DNA from 4 places in the Rhodococcus sp. IEGM 1408 genome. Region 4 is predicted to be linked to each of the others. Evidence: riboswitches for the same ligand, from Rfam matches in the RefSeq annotation. Region 4 holds a riboswitch; each other region holds the start of a gene.

Region 1 (3,964 bases), on a different contig from region 4:
GCGCCCAGGTGGGTGGCGAGCTCGGAGGCCAGGCCCATGCGGAACCGGCCGGTCTCGCAGTCCACCACCACCGACGCCACGCCCAGGGAGGCCAGCCCGGCCGCCGCGGCGCGGGACCGGGCGAGGGCGTCGCGGCCGTGGGTGGCCCGGCCGTCGGTGACGACGACGACGAGGGGTCGCCGCTGCGGATCGCGGACCCTCTCGATGCGTAGCACCTCGGCGGCGGTGAGCAGCCCCTCCGCCAGTGGGGTCCGGCCCCCGGCGGGCAGCTCTGCCAGGCGGGCGGCGGCCACGTCCACTGAGGAGGTGGGCGGCAGTGCCACCTGCGCGCCGGACCCGCGGAAGGTCACCAGGCCCACTTTGTCGCGTCGGCGGTAGGCGTCCAGCAGCAGGGAGAGGATGGCGGTCTTGACCTGCTCCATGCGGGTGCGCGCGGCCATGGATCCCGAGGCGTCCACGCAGAAGAGCACCAGGTTCGCCTCCCGGCCCTCGCGGACCGCCGAGCGCAGGTCACGGGAGTTCAGGAGCAGTCGCCCCCCGTCGCGGCCACCCTTGCGACCCCGGGCGGCCTGCCGGGGCGCGGCGGCGCGGATCGTGGCGGGCAGGTGCACGTCGGAGCCGGTGAACCCGCCTGAGCCGGTGCGCCGGCCGGTGGTCGTGATCGCGCGGGACCGGCGGCCGGAGACCCCGTTTCCCGTCCCGGTGACGGTCAGCATTCGTGTGCGGTACGGCGCAGAGGCCGCCGCCACCGTTCCCGGAGCGGTCGCGGCGCCGCCAGCCTTGCCGTCCTTCTCGACCCCGCCGTCCTGCTCGGCCCCGTCGCCGTCGGGCCGCGGGTCGTCGGCGTCGGTGTTGGTGTTGGTGCGGTCTCCCTGCTCCGGCCCGCTGCCGGAGTGGGGGTCTGACTGCTCGGGTGCCGTGGGCGCGTTGTCCCCGGGCGGGGGCTCGTGGCCCTCGGTGTCTCCGGCGTCGCCGGTGTCGGCTGACGCGCCGGAGCCGGCGTCCTGCGGGCCGGCCGAGTGGTCGCCCGTGTGGTCGTCGTCGCCCTGGTCGCCTTCTGGGCCATCCGTGCCGGGCCCGCCGTCGCGCGGATCGGGCTCGTCGTCGTCCCCCAGGAGCCGGTCGAGGAGCTCCTCGTCCAGGCCCGGGGCGTCGAACGGCGCGCGCCGCCGGCGGTGGGGGAGCGCCATCCGCGCGGCGACGCGGATGTCGGCGCGCGTGATCCGGTCCCGGCCCTCCCACGCCGCGTGGGCAGCGGCCGTTCGCGCGGTGACGATGTCGGCGCGCATGCCGTCGACGTCGAAGCCCGCGCAGACGGTAGCGATCTTGTTCAGCGCCCAGTCGGTGGGCTCGATGCCGCCCACGCGCTCCCGGGCGGCGACGATCTGCTCGCGCAGGGCCTGCTCGTCGGCCGCATAGGTGGCGCAGAAGCCCTCGGGGTCGGAATCGAAGGCGACCCGGCGGCGGATCACCTTCGCCCGCAGCGATGGATCGCGCGGGGCTGCCACCTCGACGGTGAGGCCGAAGCGGTCGAGCAGCTGGGGCCGGAGCTCGCCCTCCTCCGGGTTCATGGTGCCGATCAGGACGAAGCGCGCCGCGTGCTCCACGGACACCCCGTCGCGCTCCACGGTGACCCGGCCCATGGCGGCGGCGTCGAGGAGCTGGTCCACCACGTGGTCGTGGAGCAGGTTGACCTCGTCCACGTAGAGGATTCCGCGGTGCGCACGGGCCAGCAGGCCCGGCTCGAACGCGGTGACGCCCTCGCTCAGGGCCTTCTCCAAGTGCAGGGACCCGGCGATGCGGTCCTCGGTCGCGCCGAGCGGCAGTTCTACCAGGCGGACCGGCCGGCGCTCGGTCGGCGCGTCCAGCGGTAGGGGCCCGTCCGGGGTGTCGGTGCCGCGGTCGTCCGGCGCGCTGGAGAACCTGTCGCCGGTCACGACCTCGATCTGCGGCAGGATACCGGCGAGGGCGCGGACCATGGTGGACTTGGCGGTGCCCTTCTCGCCGCGGATCAGCACGCCGCCGACCGACGGCGAGACCGCGGTGAGGGCCAACGCCAGCGCCATGTCGCCGGAACCGACGACGGCGCTGAAGGGGTAGTGCTGTGGCATGGGGGCTCCCGCTCTCGTCTGCCAGACTAGTCAGCGCGAGGCCGGTCTCCCGGACTTCCCGGCTCATTCGGCGCTGGCGTCGAAGGCGCGGGTTACCGTAGCGGGCCCTGTGCCGGATTCTCACCGGCTTCCCAGATTCTCCCCTCCGGCCGCCGGAGCGGCCGTGGGACACCTCGTGCTGTTGGGGTGAAGTTGTGGTTCAGTTTCGAGACTACTCAGCGTCCTGGGGATCTGGGCGGCGGGGCTCGGCGGTAGGGTTCCGCGTCATGAACGCACGGGTGGTCGTGGTGGGGATCGGCGGTGACGGCTGGGCGGGGCTCGACGAGGCGCGCCGTCGCACCGTCCGCGAGGCCGACGTGCTGCTGGGCGGGGAGCGTCATCTGGCGCTGGTTCCAGGTGACGTGGCGGCCGAGCGCGTGCCCTGGCCGCGGCCGCTGCGGGCCGGGTTTCCCGAGGTTCTCGAGCGGTTCCGCGGGCGGTCGATTGTCGCCCTGGCCTCAGGTGATCCGCTGGTGGCGGGGGTGGCAACGACGCTGATCGACCTGCTCGGTGCGGAGGCGGTGGAGGTGCTGCCGGCGGTGTCTTCGGTCGCGCTGGGCCGTGCCCGGATGCGGTGGCCTGCCGCCACGGTGGCAGTGGTGCGCGACCACCGGGTCCTCGCCCGCGAGTTGGCGCCAGGGCGTCGTCTGCTCGTGCTCTCGGCCGACCGGTACACCCCTTCGGAGGTCGCCTCGATGCTGACCGGCGCGGGCTTCGGGGGGAGCGCGCTGACCGTGCTCTCCGATCTTGGGAGCCCGTCGGAGGCGCGCACGAGCTGCCGGGCGCGAGACTGGGAGCCGGGTCGCGAGGCGCCTGCCCTGCACGTTCTGGCCGTTGAGTGCGTGGCCGGCGCCTCCGCGCGCCCGCTCGGCCTGGCCCCGGGCCTGCCCGATGACGCCTTCGAGAACGATGGCCAACTGACCCGCCGGGATCTGCGGGCTTCCGCCCTGTCCCGGCTCGCGCCCTCTGCCGGTGAATTGCTGTGGGACGTGGGCGCGGGCGCCGGGTCGGTGGGCATCGAGTGGATGCGGGTGCATCCGTCTTGCCGGACGATCGCGGTCGAGGCTGATCCCGAGCGGGCGTCGCGCATCGAGCGCAACGCCCGCACGCTGGGGGTTCCCTCTCTGGAGCTCGTCCACGGCTGGGCGCCGCAGGCTCTCGACGGGCTCCCGGATCCCGATGCCGTCTTCGTCGGCGGCGGCAGCACCGCGTCGGGACTGCTGCGGCAGTGTTGGGACGCGGTGCGTCCCGGTGGCAGGCTGGTCGCCCACGCGGTGACGCTAGAGACCGAGCGAGTACTCGTGGACGCCCGCGCCGAGTTCGGCGGCGAACTGACCCGGCTGCAGGGCGAGCGGGCCGACTCGATCGGCAGGTTCACCGGCTGGGCCCCCGCGCGGGCTGTGGTGCAGTGGGCTGCAGTCAAGCCCTTTTCGGAGCCGATGGAGGAGACCTCGTGACCATTCACTTCGTCGGAGCCGGCCCCGGCGCCGCCGACCTGCTCACGCTGCGTGCGGTGGAGGCGCTTCGGACCGCGGACGTCTGCCTGTACGCGGGTACGTATCTCGACGAGGGAGTGCTCGACCACTGCCGCCCCGACGCCCGGCTGGTGGACACCCAGCACCTGGATCTCGACGGGATCATCGCCGAACTGGCTGAGGCCCACGCTGCTGGCCTCGAGGTGGTCCGGCTGTGTTCGGGCGACCCGTCGCTCTACTCTGCGCTCGCCGAACAGACCCGCCGCCTCGACGCGGCGGGTGTGCCGTGGGATGTGGTCCCGGGCGTCCCGGCGTACGCAGCCGCAGCTGCGGAGCTGG
Region 2 (3,964 bases), on a different contig from region 4:
TCGGAGCGGGCGGCGACGATCTCGGCGATGATCCCGTCCAGATCCAGATGCTGGGTGTCCACCAACCGGGCCTCGGGTCGGCAGTGGTCGAGCACCCCGTCGTCGAGATACGTCCCCGCGTACAGGCACACGTCGGCGGCGGCAAGCGCCGCAGCCGCGCGCAGCGTCAGCAGGTCAGCGGCGCCGGGGCCGGCTCCCACGAAGTGAACGGTCACGAGCTCTCCCCTGTTTCCGAAGTATCAGCCGCAGCGACGAAGGGCTTCACGGCCGCCCACTGCACCACGGCCCGCGCTGGCGCCCAGCCGGTGAACCGGCCGATCGAGTCGGCGTGCTCGACCTGGATCCTGGTCAGCTCCCCGCCGAATTCGGCGCGGGCGTCGACCACCAGGCGCTCGGTCTCCAGGGTCACCGCATGCGCGACCAGCCGTCCGCCGGGACGAAGTGCTTCCCAGCACTGTCTCAGCAGGCCAGGAGCGGTGCCGCCCCCACCGATGAACACCGCGTCCGGCCGCGGCAGACCGTCCAGAGCCTGGGGCGCCCGGCCGTGGACGACCTCCAGCGCGGGCACGCCGAGCGCGGCCGCATTGCGCTCGATCCGCGCGGCCCGCCCGGGATCGGCCTCCACAGCGACAGCCCGACACGACGGGTGCGCGCGCATCCACTCGATGCCCACCGACCCGGCGCCGGCGCCCACATCCCACAGCAGCTCACCGGCCGACGGCGCGAGGCGGGACAGGGCCGAGGCACGTAGGTCACGGCGGGTGAGCTGGCCGTCGTTCTCAAAGGCATCGTCGGGCAAACCGGGCGCCAGCCCGAGCGGCCGGGCGGTGGCATCTGCCAGGCAGTCGACGGCCAGAACGTGCAGGGCGGGGGCCTGACGACCGGGCGCCCAGTCGTGCGCCGCGCAGGTCTCGCGCGCCTCCGACGGGCTCCCCAGATCGGAGAGGACAGTGAGCGCGCTCCCCCCGAATCCGGCGCCGACAAGCGTCGCGGCGGCCTCCGAAGGCGTGTGTCGGTCGGCGCTCAGCACCAACAGACGCCGCCCCGGCGCGAGTTCGCGAAGGAGCGTGCGGTGGTCGCGCAGCACCGCCACGGACTCGGCCGGCCACCGCATCCGGGCGCGGGCCAGGGCGACCGAGGACACCGCCGGGAGCACCTCCACCGCGTCCGCGCCGAGCACACCGATCAGGGTGGTGCCGACCCCGGCGACCAGCGGATCGCCCGAGGCCAGGGCCACGATCGATCGCCCGGCCCACTGCTCGAGCACGGCCGGCAATCCGTCCCGCAGCGGCCGCGGCCACGGCACGCGTTCGGCCGTCACATCGCCCGGAACCATCGCCAGATGACGCTCCCCGCCGAGCAACACCTCGGCGCCCAGAACGGCACGACGGCGGGCCTCGTCGAGCCCCGCCCACCCGTCGCCGCCGATGCCGACGACCACCACCCGTGCGTTCATGACGCGGAACCCTACCGCGACACCTGCGGCGCCCCGGGTCAGCCCGTTGGGCTAGCCTCGGCCGTGCACAACAACTTCACCCCAACAGCACGAGGTGCCCCACGACCCGCCCGAGGCGGGGCGGAGGGGAGAATCTGGGAAGCCGGTGAGAATCCGGCACAGGGCCCGCTACGGTAACCCGGCCTCTCAGGCGTCCGCGCCCAGCGCGATCGCCCGAGATGAGCCGGGAAGTCCGGAGACCGGCCTCGCGCTGACCGCACCTGGCAGACGAGAGCGGGAGCCCCCATGCCACAGCATTACCCCTTCAGCGCTGTCGTCGGTTCCGACGACATGGCGCTGGCCCTGACCCTGACCGCGGTGTCCCCGTCGGTCGGCGGCGTACTGATCCGCGGCGAGAAGGGCACGGCCAAGTCCACGATGGTCCGCGCCCTCGCCGGGATCCTGCCGGAGATCGAGGTCGTCACCGGCGACCGCTTCTCCTCCGCACCCGACGACGGCGGTTCTGAGACGCCGGACGGACTGATCCCCCACGACGCACCCACCGAGCGGCGGCCGGTCCGCCTGGTCGAGTTGCCGATCGGGGTGTCCGAGGACCGCATCACCGGATCACTACACCTGGAGAGTGCGCTCGCCGCCGGCGTGACGGTGTTCCAGCCGGGACTGCTCGCCCGCGCGCACCGCGGACTGCTCTACGTGGACGAGGTCAACCTGCTCCACGACCATGTGGTGGACCTGCTGCTCGACGCCGCCGCGATGGGGCGGGTGACCGTGGAGCGCGACGGCATCTCGGTGGAGCACGCCGCGCGCTTCGTGCTGATCGGCACCATGAACCCCGAGGAGGGTGAGCTCCGGCCACAGCTCCTTGACCGCTTCGGCCTGACCGTGGAGGTGGCCGCGCCACGCGACCCCGTCCTGCGGGCCGAGGTGGTGCGCCGCCGGATCGCCTTCGAAGCCGACCCCGCGGGGTTCGCCGCCGACCACGCCGCCGACGAGCGCGCGCTGCGCGAACGGATCGCCGCCGCGCGTCGCGTGCTCGGCCGGGTGAGCCTGACCCCCTGGGCGCTGACCACCATCGCCCGGGTGTGCGCGGGCTTCGACGTGGACGGCATGCGCGCCGACATCGTCACCGCCCGCACCGCCGCCGCCCACGCCGCCTGGCAGGGCCGGACCCGGATCACCCGCGAGGACATCCGCGTCGCCGCGCGCATGGCGCTGCCGCACCGCCGGCGACGCGCCCCGTTCGATGCGCCGGGGCTCGACGAGGACCTGTTGGAACGGCTCCTGGGCGACGACGACGAGCCCCATCCCGACCCCGACCCCCGGGACGAGACCGCGCCGGCCGAGGACGCCGATCAGTCTGAGTCCGCAGACGCGTCCGCGCTGGCAGACACTACGGATGCCGAGTCCGCCCCGGCAGACGCCCCCGGCGCAGAGTCGACCCCGGCGCAGGCCTCGGCCGATCAGGCGAGCGATGACGCTGGCCGCCAGGCCGAGTACGACCGCGACTCTGCGGACGAGACAGGCATTGAGGCCGGTGACGAGGTTGCCGACGGCGCAGATCAGGCCGGCGACGCCTCCCAGCCCGACGCCCCCGGGCCCACCCGGCCCGAGCCCGGCACGGTCACCGCGGCCTCGGAGCCGTACCGGACCCGCCTGCTCGCCGTCACCGGCACCGGTCACGGCGCGGCCGGCCGGCGCTCCCGGGCGGTGACCACCACCGGCCGGCGCATCGGCGCGGGCGCGTTCACCGGGTCCGACCTGCACCTGCCCGCGACGATCCGGTCGGCCGCGCCGCAGCAGGCCGCCCGGGGTCGCGAGGCCGGTCGCGGCGGTGGTCGGCTCCGGCTGGCCGCCGAGGACCTGCGCTCGGCCGTGCGCGAGGGCCGGGAGTCCAACCTCGTGCTGTTCTGCGTGGACGCCTCGGGATCCATGGCCGCCCGCACCCGGATGGAGCAGGTCAAGACCGCGATCCTCTCCCTCCTGCTGGACGCCTACCGCCGCCGCGACAAGGTTGGAATGGTGACCTTCCGCGGGTCCGGCGCGCACGTGGCCCTGCCGCCCACCTCCTCGGTCGACATCGCGGCCACCCGCCTTTCGGCACTCCCGGCGGGCGGACGGACCCCACTGGCGGAGGGACTGCTCACCGCCGCCGAGGTCCTGCGGATCGAGGGCGTCCGCGATCCGCGGCGGCGGGCCCTCCTCGTCGTCGTCACCGACGGCCGCGCCACCCACGGCCCGCACGCCCTCGCCCGGTCCCGCGCCGCGGCGGCCGGGCTGGCCTCCCTCGGGGTGGCGTCGGTGGTGGTGGACTGCGAGACCGGTCGCTTCCGCATGGGCCTGGCCGCCGAGCTCGCCGGACACCTGGGCGCCGAGCACGTGCCGCTGGGCGAGGTCACCGCCGAGGGACTCACCGACACGGTAGACGTTCACACAGCCCGCGCGCGCACCGCGCGCCCCCGGGCCGTCAGCCCCCGGAACGAGGTGGCCTGATGCCCCAGGGACAGCCGG
Region 3 (3,964 bases), on a different contig from region 4:
CGGCGCAGCAGGCGGATGGTCGAGACCGGGGTGTCCAGGCCGACGGCGTTGCCGATGCGGGAGTGCTTGGTCGGGTAGGCCGACAGGACCAGCGCGACCCGGCGGTCGGCGGGCGCCACGTGGCGAAGCCGCGCGTGGGCCACGGCGATCCCGGCGACGCGCGCGCACCGCTCGGGGTCGGCCACGTAGCGGGGCAGGCCGTCGACGTCGATCTCCTTGAACGAGAACGGTGCGGTGATGATCCGGCCGTCGAACTCCGGGATGGCGATCTGGTTGGCCGAGTCCAGCGGGTTCACGCCGTCGTCGGAGGCCGCCCAGTCCTCCCGGCTCCAGGTCAGGCACAGGCCCTGCAGGACGGGGATGTCCAGGGCGGCGATGCGCGTCACGTCCCAGGTCTCGTCCTCGCCACCCGCGCTCACCGCGCCCGGAGTGGTGCCGCCGGCGGCCAGCACGGTGACGACCAGGGCGTCGAGCGTGCCGAGCGCGTCGAACAGCTCGTCGGGCGCCGAGCGCAGCGATCCGGCGAAGACCGGCACTCCCACGGCGTGCCCGGTGGCGTCGATCGCGTCGGCGAGCGCGTGCGCGAACTCGGAGTTGCCGCTGACCTCGTGGGCTCGGTAGTAGAGCACTCCCACGCGGGGGCGGGAGTCGTCGCGGTCGCCGGCGTTGTCCTCGTCGATCCGGTCGTTCTGGTCGTTCCCCGCGCCCAGGCCCGCGCCGTCGCCCGCGCCGTGGCCGTCGGCTCCCGGGCGCGGCGGCACCCCCCACACCGGCACGCTCTCCGGCGGCTCGAAGCCGGCACCGGTGAGCAGCACGGTGTCCGAGAGGAAGGCGTGGAGCTGGGCGAAGTTCCGTTCCCCACCCTCGGCGAGGTAGCGGTGCGCCTCGGCCGCGATACCGATCGGCACCGTGGACAGCTCCATCAGGTCGGCGTCCGGGGTCTGCTCGCCGCCCAGGACCACCACCGGCCTCCCCGAGGCCAGGACCGCGGCGAACCCGGACTCCCACGACCGCCGCGAACCGAGGATCCGGACCACCACCAGGTCGGCGCCGGCGAGCAGACCGGGCAGGTCCTCCTCGACGTCGATCCGGGACGGGTTGCCGAGCGTCCACTCGGCGCGCGAGGCCCGCGCGGACAGCAGATCCGTGTCCGAGGTGGACAGCAGGGTGATGCGTGGTGCCTGTGGTGGTGCCGAGGCGTCATCAGGGGACGCCGAACGCCGGTCATGGCGCATGTTCTTCTCCAAAACCTCGTGGAACATGTCGCCGTGGCCGGTCTCCTGGCTTTCGCGTCGACGCCATGCTCGATGTCCCCGGGTGAGGTACCCGGTTCCTCCGGCCAGTTCGGGGACGGCTCGGAGTGCATGGCTCCGCGACTACAGTGGCGAGGGCCGCGCCGGCTTCTCCTCCGGCTTCCCGAGCACCACGGCACCGGCGAGCCTATCCGGCCCCGGGACTCCGGCGGCGCTCGGGCGTCGACTCACCGCGACCCCGACCACGCCCGGCTGCCACACTGTGTCCGTGAGTGCCAGCCAACCGACCCGCCGCACCCGCACGGACATGTGCCCGGGAGTGCTGCGCCCCTGGCCCGCGGACGACGGCGCCCTGGTGCGGCTGCGCGTGCCCGGCGGGCGCATATCGCCGACGGCCCTCGCCGCGCTGCACGGGGTCGCGGCGCGATACGGCGACGACGACGTGCACGTCACCGCCCGCGCGAACCTGCAACTGCGTGCCCTGCCGACCGGGCCGGACGGGCAACTCGACACCCGGGTCATCTCCGCGATCGCCGCCACCGGCCTGCTACCCGCGCCGACGCACGACCTCGTCCGGAACATTCTCGTCTCCCCCCTCACCGGGCTGTCGGGCGGTCGGGCGGACCTGCGCCCGGTGACCGAGCGCCTCGACGCCGGGCTCCGCGCGGATCCCGGACTGGCCGGGCTGTCGGGTCGCTTCCTGTTCGTCCTCGACGACGGCCGCGGCGATCTCGTGGACCGTGCCGCCGATCTGGGGCTCGCGGTGCTCGATTCCGACACCGTGCAACTTCGGGTGGGCGAGCACTGGTCCAGGGTGGTGCCCGTCGACGAGGCCGCCGACCATCTGCTCGGCCTGGCGCGCGAGTTCGCCCGCGCCCGCGGCGACGGCCCCGATGCCCCCTGGCACGTGCGGGAACTTTCCGAGCCCCTCGTCGCCCCACGCCCGGGCGACGGTCGGGTCCCGAGCCCCTCACCCGCCCTGCCGTACGGGCCGGTTCCCGGCTCGACAGGACCGCTCGAGCACGTCGAGGCACCGGACGGGATCCTCGACCGCGCGCTGATCGCCCGGCTCACCGACCCGGCTCCGGACGAGCTCGTGGTCACCCCGTGGCGTGGCGTGCTCATCGTGCGCGCGTAGGATACCTGCTGTCCCACGGTGAGGAACCCGGTGCGAGTCCGGGGCGGTTCCGCCACTGTGAGGCCCGACATGCGGGTCGACAAGCCAGAAACTGGCCGCGGGATCGGCGCGCTTCCTGCCGCGCCGCCTGTGACTTCTGACCGGGGCGAGAACCCCGAGGAGGACTCCATGCCTGCTGCTCACCGGCCCCCGCGCCGATACGACTACGTCGACGACGGGCCGGCGATCTACCTCGACTCGTTCGCCACGATCCGGCGAGAGACCGACCTGTCCCGGATCCCGCCGGACGCCGAGCGGCTCGCCGTCCGGATGGTGCACGGCACCGGACAGACCGACCTCGTGAACGACCTGCAGGTCCATCCTGGGCTGGTCGGTGCCGCTCGGTCCGCGCTCGACGCCGGGTCGCCGATCCTCTGCGACGCCCACATGATCGCCTCCGGCATCACCCGGGCCAGGCTCTCCCGGGACAACGACGTGGTGTGTCTGCTAAGCGATCCGGCCGTCCCCGAGCTGGCCCGACGGATGGGCACGACCCGCTCCGCCGCCGCCCTCTCGCTGTGGGGTGACCGCCTGGACGGCGCCGTGGTGGCGATCGGCAACGCCCCCACCGCCCTGTTCCACCTGCTAGAGATGCTGCTCGACGGCGCGCCCCGGCCCGCCGCGATCGTCGGGTGCCCTGTCGGGTTCATCGGCGCCGCGGAATCCAAGGCAGCGCTGGCCGCCCTGGCAGACGACCACGGTATCGACATCCCGTTTGTCACCGTCCACGGCCGACGCGGCGGATCCGCGATGACGGCGTCGGCGGTCAACGCTCTGGCGCAGGTGGCCGAGTGAGTACCGGTCCGGCGGGCGCAGCAGTCGGCGACAGGCTGGGCCGGCTGTTCGGCATCGGCGTGGGACCCGGCGACCCCGAGCTGATCACCCTCAAGGCGGCCCGCCTGATCGGAGCCGCCGACGTGGTGGCCTATCACGCCGGCCGCGGCAAGGCCTCCAACGCCAGGCGGATCGCCGCCGACCTCATCCCCGCCGGTGCGGTCGAGGAGGTGCTGGAGTACCCGGTGACTACCGGCCTCACCGACCACCCCGGCGGGTACGCGGGAGCGATCGCGGACTTCTACGACCGCGCCGCGCAGCGCCTGGCCGAGCACCTCGCGGCCGGACGGGACGTGGTCCTGCTCGCCGAGGGGGACCCGTTGTTCTACGGCTCCTTCATGTACATGCACGACAAGCTCTCGGGCCGGTTCGTCACCGAGATCGTGCCCGGCATACCGGCGTTCGCCGCCGCGACCGCCGCCGCGGCCACGCCCCTGGTCCGCCAGACCGACGTCCTCACCGTCCTGCCCGGGACCCTGCCGGAGCCCGAGCTGGCGCGCCGCCTCGCGGACACCGACGGGGCGATCATCATGAAGCTCGGACGCAACTTCCCGGCGGTGCGCCGCGCGCTCGCCGCCGCCGGCCGGCTCGACGGTGCCGTGTACGTCGAGCGGGCCTCCACCGCCGCTGAACTGCACCACCCGGTGCGGGACGTCGACCCCGAGTCGGTGCCGTACTTCTCACTAATCGTCGTGCCCGG
Region 4 (3,964 bases):
CCACGTCGTCCCCGGGAGCCGGGCCCGACCAGGCCGCGCGATGGGGGATGCGCCCGAGCTCGATGACCTCCCGGACCGTGGGGTTCTGGTCGGTGGTCGACTCCTGCGCCACCAGCGCCAGGCGCCGGGACAGGCGTTTGCGGGGGATCGACCGGATGTCCGTGCCGTCGAGGTGTACCGATCCGGTGTCGGGCCGGAGCAGGCCCGCCATGACCCGCAGGAGCGTCGATTTGCCGGATCCGTTCGGCCCCAGCACCCCGACCATCGTGCCGGGGGCCGGGGCCACGCTGACGTCGTCGAGGATGGTCCGGCCGTGTACGGACCACGAGACGCCGCGAGCCTCGAGGGTCGCCGGGGCGGCGGTCATCGGCCGCGTCCCCGTCGCAGGAGGAGCCCGACGAAGGCCGGGACGCCGATGAGCGCGGTCGCCACCCCGATCGGCAACTCCTGGGGCGCGATCACGGTGCGGGAGGCGGCATCGATCCACACGACAAAGACGGCGCCCATCAGCGCCGCGGTCGGGACGAGGACCCGGTGCCGGCCGCCGACCAGGGCCCGGGCGGCGTGCGGGAGCACCAGCCCCACGAACCCGATCGCCCCGCAGGTGCTCACGATGACGGCCGTGACGAGCGCGGTCACCACCATGAGCACCAGCCGGGTGCGGGCCACGTTGACGCCGAGAGTGGCCGCGGCGTCCTGGCCGAAGGTGAACGCGTCGAGGCTGGAGGTGTGCAGCAGGCACGCCACGAGCCCGAGCAGGACCACGACCCCGCACACCACCACGTCCGACCACCGGACGGAGGCCAGCGAGCCCAGCAGCCAGAACAGCACCCCGCGGGTCTGCTCGGCGTCGGCGGCGATGTAGACGACGAACGAGGTCACCGCGGAGAACAGCTGGGTCGCAGCGACCCCCGCCAGCACCACCCGGTCGGTGGTCCCGCCGGAGGCGAAGGCCAGGACCAGCACGAACCCGAACGCGGTCAGCGCTCCGACGAACGCCCCCGTGGTGAGCCCGAACGCGCCCGCGCCGACGCCGAGCACCACCACGAGCACCGCCCCGGTCGACGCCCCTGAGGAGATGCCGAGGATGTACGGGTCGGCCAGGGGGTTGCGCAGCAGCGACTGCAGGATCACGCCGCACAGCGCGAGCCCGGCCCCGGCCAGGGCGGCCATCAGGGTGCGTGGCAGTCGCAGGTTCCAGATGATCCCCTCCTGGATACGCGTGAGCCCGGAGTCGGAACCCGTGAGTCGGGCCAGGGCGGACTGGAGGACGTCGGCGCTGGTGAGTCCGGACGGACCGATGGTGATGACGAGCGCCGTCGACACGGTCAGCAGCCCCAGGCCGCCGAGCCACAGGGTGACCAGCGCGGTCGGTCGGCGCAGGGGCGGTTGCCGGTGCGGTGACGCCGGGGCCCCCGTGGCGGTGGGCCTCTCGGGTGCGAGGGTCATCGGGTCAGTTGGCCGGGTCCGGGGCGCTGGCCGGGCCCGGTTCGCTGAGGCCCGGCTCGGTGCGGCCCGGAGTGAGGAGTCCCAGCGCGGTGAGACCCGCCGCGACGGTCTCCACCCCGTAGACCGTGCGGAGCGAGGGGTTCATCTCGGCGCCGGTGACGTCGATGTACCGCCTCTCCCGGACCGCCGTCATCTCCCGGGTGACGGGGTTGGACTCAAGGTAGGCGATCTTGGCGCCGGCGGTCTCGGCGGTCTGGCTCTTCCGGGTCAGGTCTCCCACGACGATCACGTCGGGGTCGCGCTCGGCCACGACCTCCCAGCTGATCTGCGGCCACTCCTGGGTGGTGTCGTCGAAGACGTTCTCCAGGCCCAGGGTGGTCGAGATGAGGCCGGGGGCGCCGCAACAACCGGCCAGGTACGGGGACTCGGAATTGGCGAACCAGTACATCGCGGAGAGCCCGCTGGCATCGACGCTCGCCCCGGCCGCCTCGAGCCGCCGCTGCAGGTCCGCCACCAGCTCGTCCCCGGCCTGTTCCACGTCGAAGATCCGCGCGAGCTCGGCGATCTCGCGGTACAGCAGGGACGCGGTGTAGGGGGTCTCGCGGACCCCGTCCCCGGAATCGGCGACCTTGCCCACGCAGTCGGCCGGGGACAGGTAGGTGCCCACGCCGAGCTCGTGGAACTGCGCGCGTCCCGCGACCCCGCCCTCGCCGAGGGTGCTGCCGAAGGAGGCCGTGACGAAGTCCGGCTCCACGTCGAGGACGGCCTCCCACGACGGCGCGTTGTCGGCCAGGCGGGGGATCGACCTGTTCACCTCGGCGAACTCGGGCAGGACCGGGTCGGTCCAGGCCGCGGTGCCGACCATCCGGTCGCCGAGGCCGAGGGCGAACAGGATCTCGGTGGAGCCCTGGTTGAGCGAGACGACCCGCTCGGGCGGGGCCTCGACCGACACCTGCTCCCCGCAGTTCTCGATCGGGTCGGCGCCCGGGCCGGCGGTCGCGGACGGGTCGTGGGCTGTACAGGAGGTCAGGGCGAGAAGGGTGACGCCGGCGAGGGCGAGCAGGGCGGAAGAACGCATGAGTGTGCTCCGAGGTCGCGGGCCTGGAACGCGAAGCCCGGTGATGACCCGGCGGTTGTCACCGCGAGGGCCAGCCGGTATTCGGACTCGGGATCACCTGGACGGAGCGCCTTCCCAGACCATGCGGCCCAGTGGCATCGTGCCCCGCCATCACCCTCACCGCTGCGCGTCAGTTCCGGATTCGCACCGGATTCCCGCGACCCTTCGGTCTCGCTGGCGATCACAAGGTAACACGGGGGGCGGGGTCAGTACGCCAGCCCCATCCGCAGCGCGCCCACGGCCTCCGACAGCGCGGCCCTGGCGGCCGGGGCGGCGCCGACGGCGTTGACAAAGGGGTGGACCAACGTCTCGTGGCGGCGCAGCGAGACCTTGACCCCGGCGTCGGCCAGCTTCCGGGCGTAGGCCTCACCCTCGTCGCGGAGCGGGTCGAAGCCGCCGGTGGCGACGTGCGCAGGTGGCAGGCCGGAGAAGTCCTCGGCCAGCAGCGGGGAGGCGCGCGGGTCGAGCCGGTCGTCGTCGGAACGCAGGTAGGTGTTCTCGTAGAAGTCCATGTTCTTGGCGGTCAGGAAGAAGCCCTCGCCGAACAGTTCGAACGAGCGCGTCCGGGCGGACATGTTGGTGGCGGGGACGAACAGCAGTTGGAAGGCGGGCGTCTTCTCGCCGGCGTCGCGGGTCTGCTGGCACACGACCGCGGCGAGGTTGCCCCCGGCGCTGTCCCCTCCCACCGCGATCCGCTCCGGATCGACGCCGAGCGTCGCGGCGTTGTCGCGGACGTATCGGAAGGAGGCCACGGCGTCGTCGACGGCGGTGGGGAAGAGGAACTCGGGGGCCATCCGGTAGTCCACGCTCAGGACCTTGAGGCCGCCCGTGCGGGCGATGTAGCGGCAGGTCGCGTCGTGGGAGTCGATGCTGCCGAGGACCCACCCGCCACCGTGGAAGAAGATCAACATCGGTAGAGGTTCATCGCCGTGGACGGGCGAGTACAGGCGGGCGGGCAGGTCGGCGCGGGCGGGATCGTCACCCGCGAGGGGGAGGACCAGGTCCTTGACGACGGCGAGGTCGATCCCGTCGCCCGAGACGGTGAACGCCGACCGCTCGACCGTCCGACGGGCCTGGGCGAGTGGCATGTCCTCGTACTCGCCCTCCGAGAGCCGGGACATCACCCGGAGCCCGGCCTGGAAGTGCGGATCCAACGCCTGGCCGTCGATCCGCCGCGGGGCGCCGGCAGCCAACTGGATCAACCGGCCGGGCAGTGCGCCGGAGGCGGTCATCGCGGCTTTGGTGAGGCGGTCGGCGATCGAGGGCGTGAAATCCCGGTGTCCGGACATTGGAGAGCGCATCGCCACATTGTGCCGGGAATCAAGAGGATGATCGACTGAACGGACTAAGGAGCAGGTCATGCGTTCAGATTCTGGCGAAGTGGTCCGGGTCGAAGAC

What was found. Region 4 has a riboswitch for cobalamin ahead of R4P08_RS11860 (ABC transporter substrate-binding protein). Riboswitches for the same ligand answer to the same signal wherever they lie in the genome.
Region 1: it holds a riboswitch for cobalamin, as region 4 does, so the genes downstream of both, R4P08_RS17215 (VWA domain-containing protein) here and R4P08_RS11860 (ABC transporter substrate-binding protein) in region 4, are expected to answer to the same signal.
Region 2: it holds a riboswitch for cobalamin, as region 4 does, so the genes downstream of both, R4P08_RS17995 (VWA domain-containing protein) here and R4P08_RS11860 (ABC transporter substrate-binding protein) in region 4, are expected to answer to the same signal.
Region 3: it holds a riboswitch for cobalamin, as region 4 does, so the genes downstream of both, cobN (cobaltochelatase subunit CobN) here and R4P08_RS11860 (ABC transporter substrate-binding protein) in region 4, are expected to answer to the same signal.

What each region holds. Positions count from the first base shown of each region.
Region 1 is NZ_JAWLRW010000015.1:36,788-40,751, forward strand. It holds gene R4P08_RS17215 (VWA domain-containing protein) at 1-2,111, opposite strand, end outside; cobalamin riboswitch at 2,133-2,302, opposite strand; gene cbiT (precorrin-6Y C5,15-methyltransferase (decarboxylating) subunit CbiT) at 2,378-3,607, shown strand; gene R4P08_RS17225 (cobalt-precorrin-4/precorrin-4 C(11)-methyltransferase) at 3,604-3,964, shown strand, end outside.
Region 2 is NZ_JAWLRW010000021.1:10,758-14,721, reverse strand. It holds gene R4P08_RS18005 (cobalt-precorrin-4/precorrin-4 C(11)-methyltransferase) at 1-215, opposite strand, end outside; gene cbiT (precorrin-6Y C5,15-methyltransferase (decarboxylating) subunit CbiT) at 212-1,456, opposite strand; cobalamin riboswitch at 1,532-1,719, shown strand; gene R4P08_RS17995 (VWA domain-containing protein) at 1,742-3,946, shown strand; gene cobO (cob(I)yrinic acid a,c-diamide adenosyltransferase) at 3,946-3,964, shown strand, end outside.
Region 3 is NZ_JAWLRW010000015.1:42,650-46,613, reverse strand. It holds gene cobN (cobaltochelatase subunit CobN) at 1-1,235, opposite strand, end outside; cobalamin riboswitch at 1,253-1,443, opposite strand; gene R4P08_RS17245 (nitrite reductase) at 1,522-2,391, shown strand; cobalamin riboswitch at 2,391-2,506, shown strand; gene R4P08_RS17240 (precorrin-8X methylmutase) at 2,560-3,225, shown strand; gene R4P08_RS17235 (precorrin-2 C(20)-methyltransferase) at 3,222-3,964, shown strand, end outside.
Region 4 is NZ_JAWLRW010000006.1:261,075-265,038, reverse strand. It holds gene R4P08_RS11870 (ABC transporter ATP-binding protein) at 1-367, opposite strand, end outside; gene R4P08_RS11865 (FecCD family ABC transporter permease) at 364-1,449, opposite strand; gene R4P08_RS11860 (ABC transporter substrate-binding protein) at 1,454-2,527, opposite strand; cobalamin riboswitch at 2,582-2,760, opposite strand; gene R4P08_RS11855 (alpha/beta hydrolase) at 2,773-3,867, opposite strand; gene R4P08_RS11850 (ABC transporter ATP-binding protein) at 3,926-3,964, shown strand, end outside.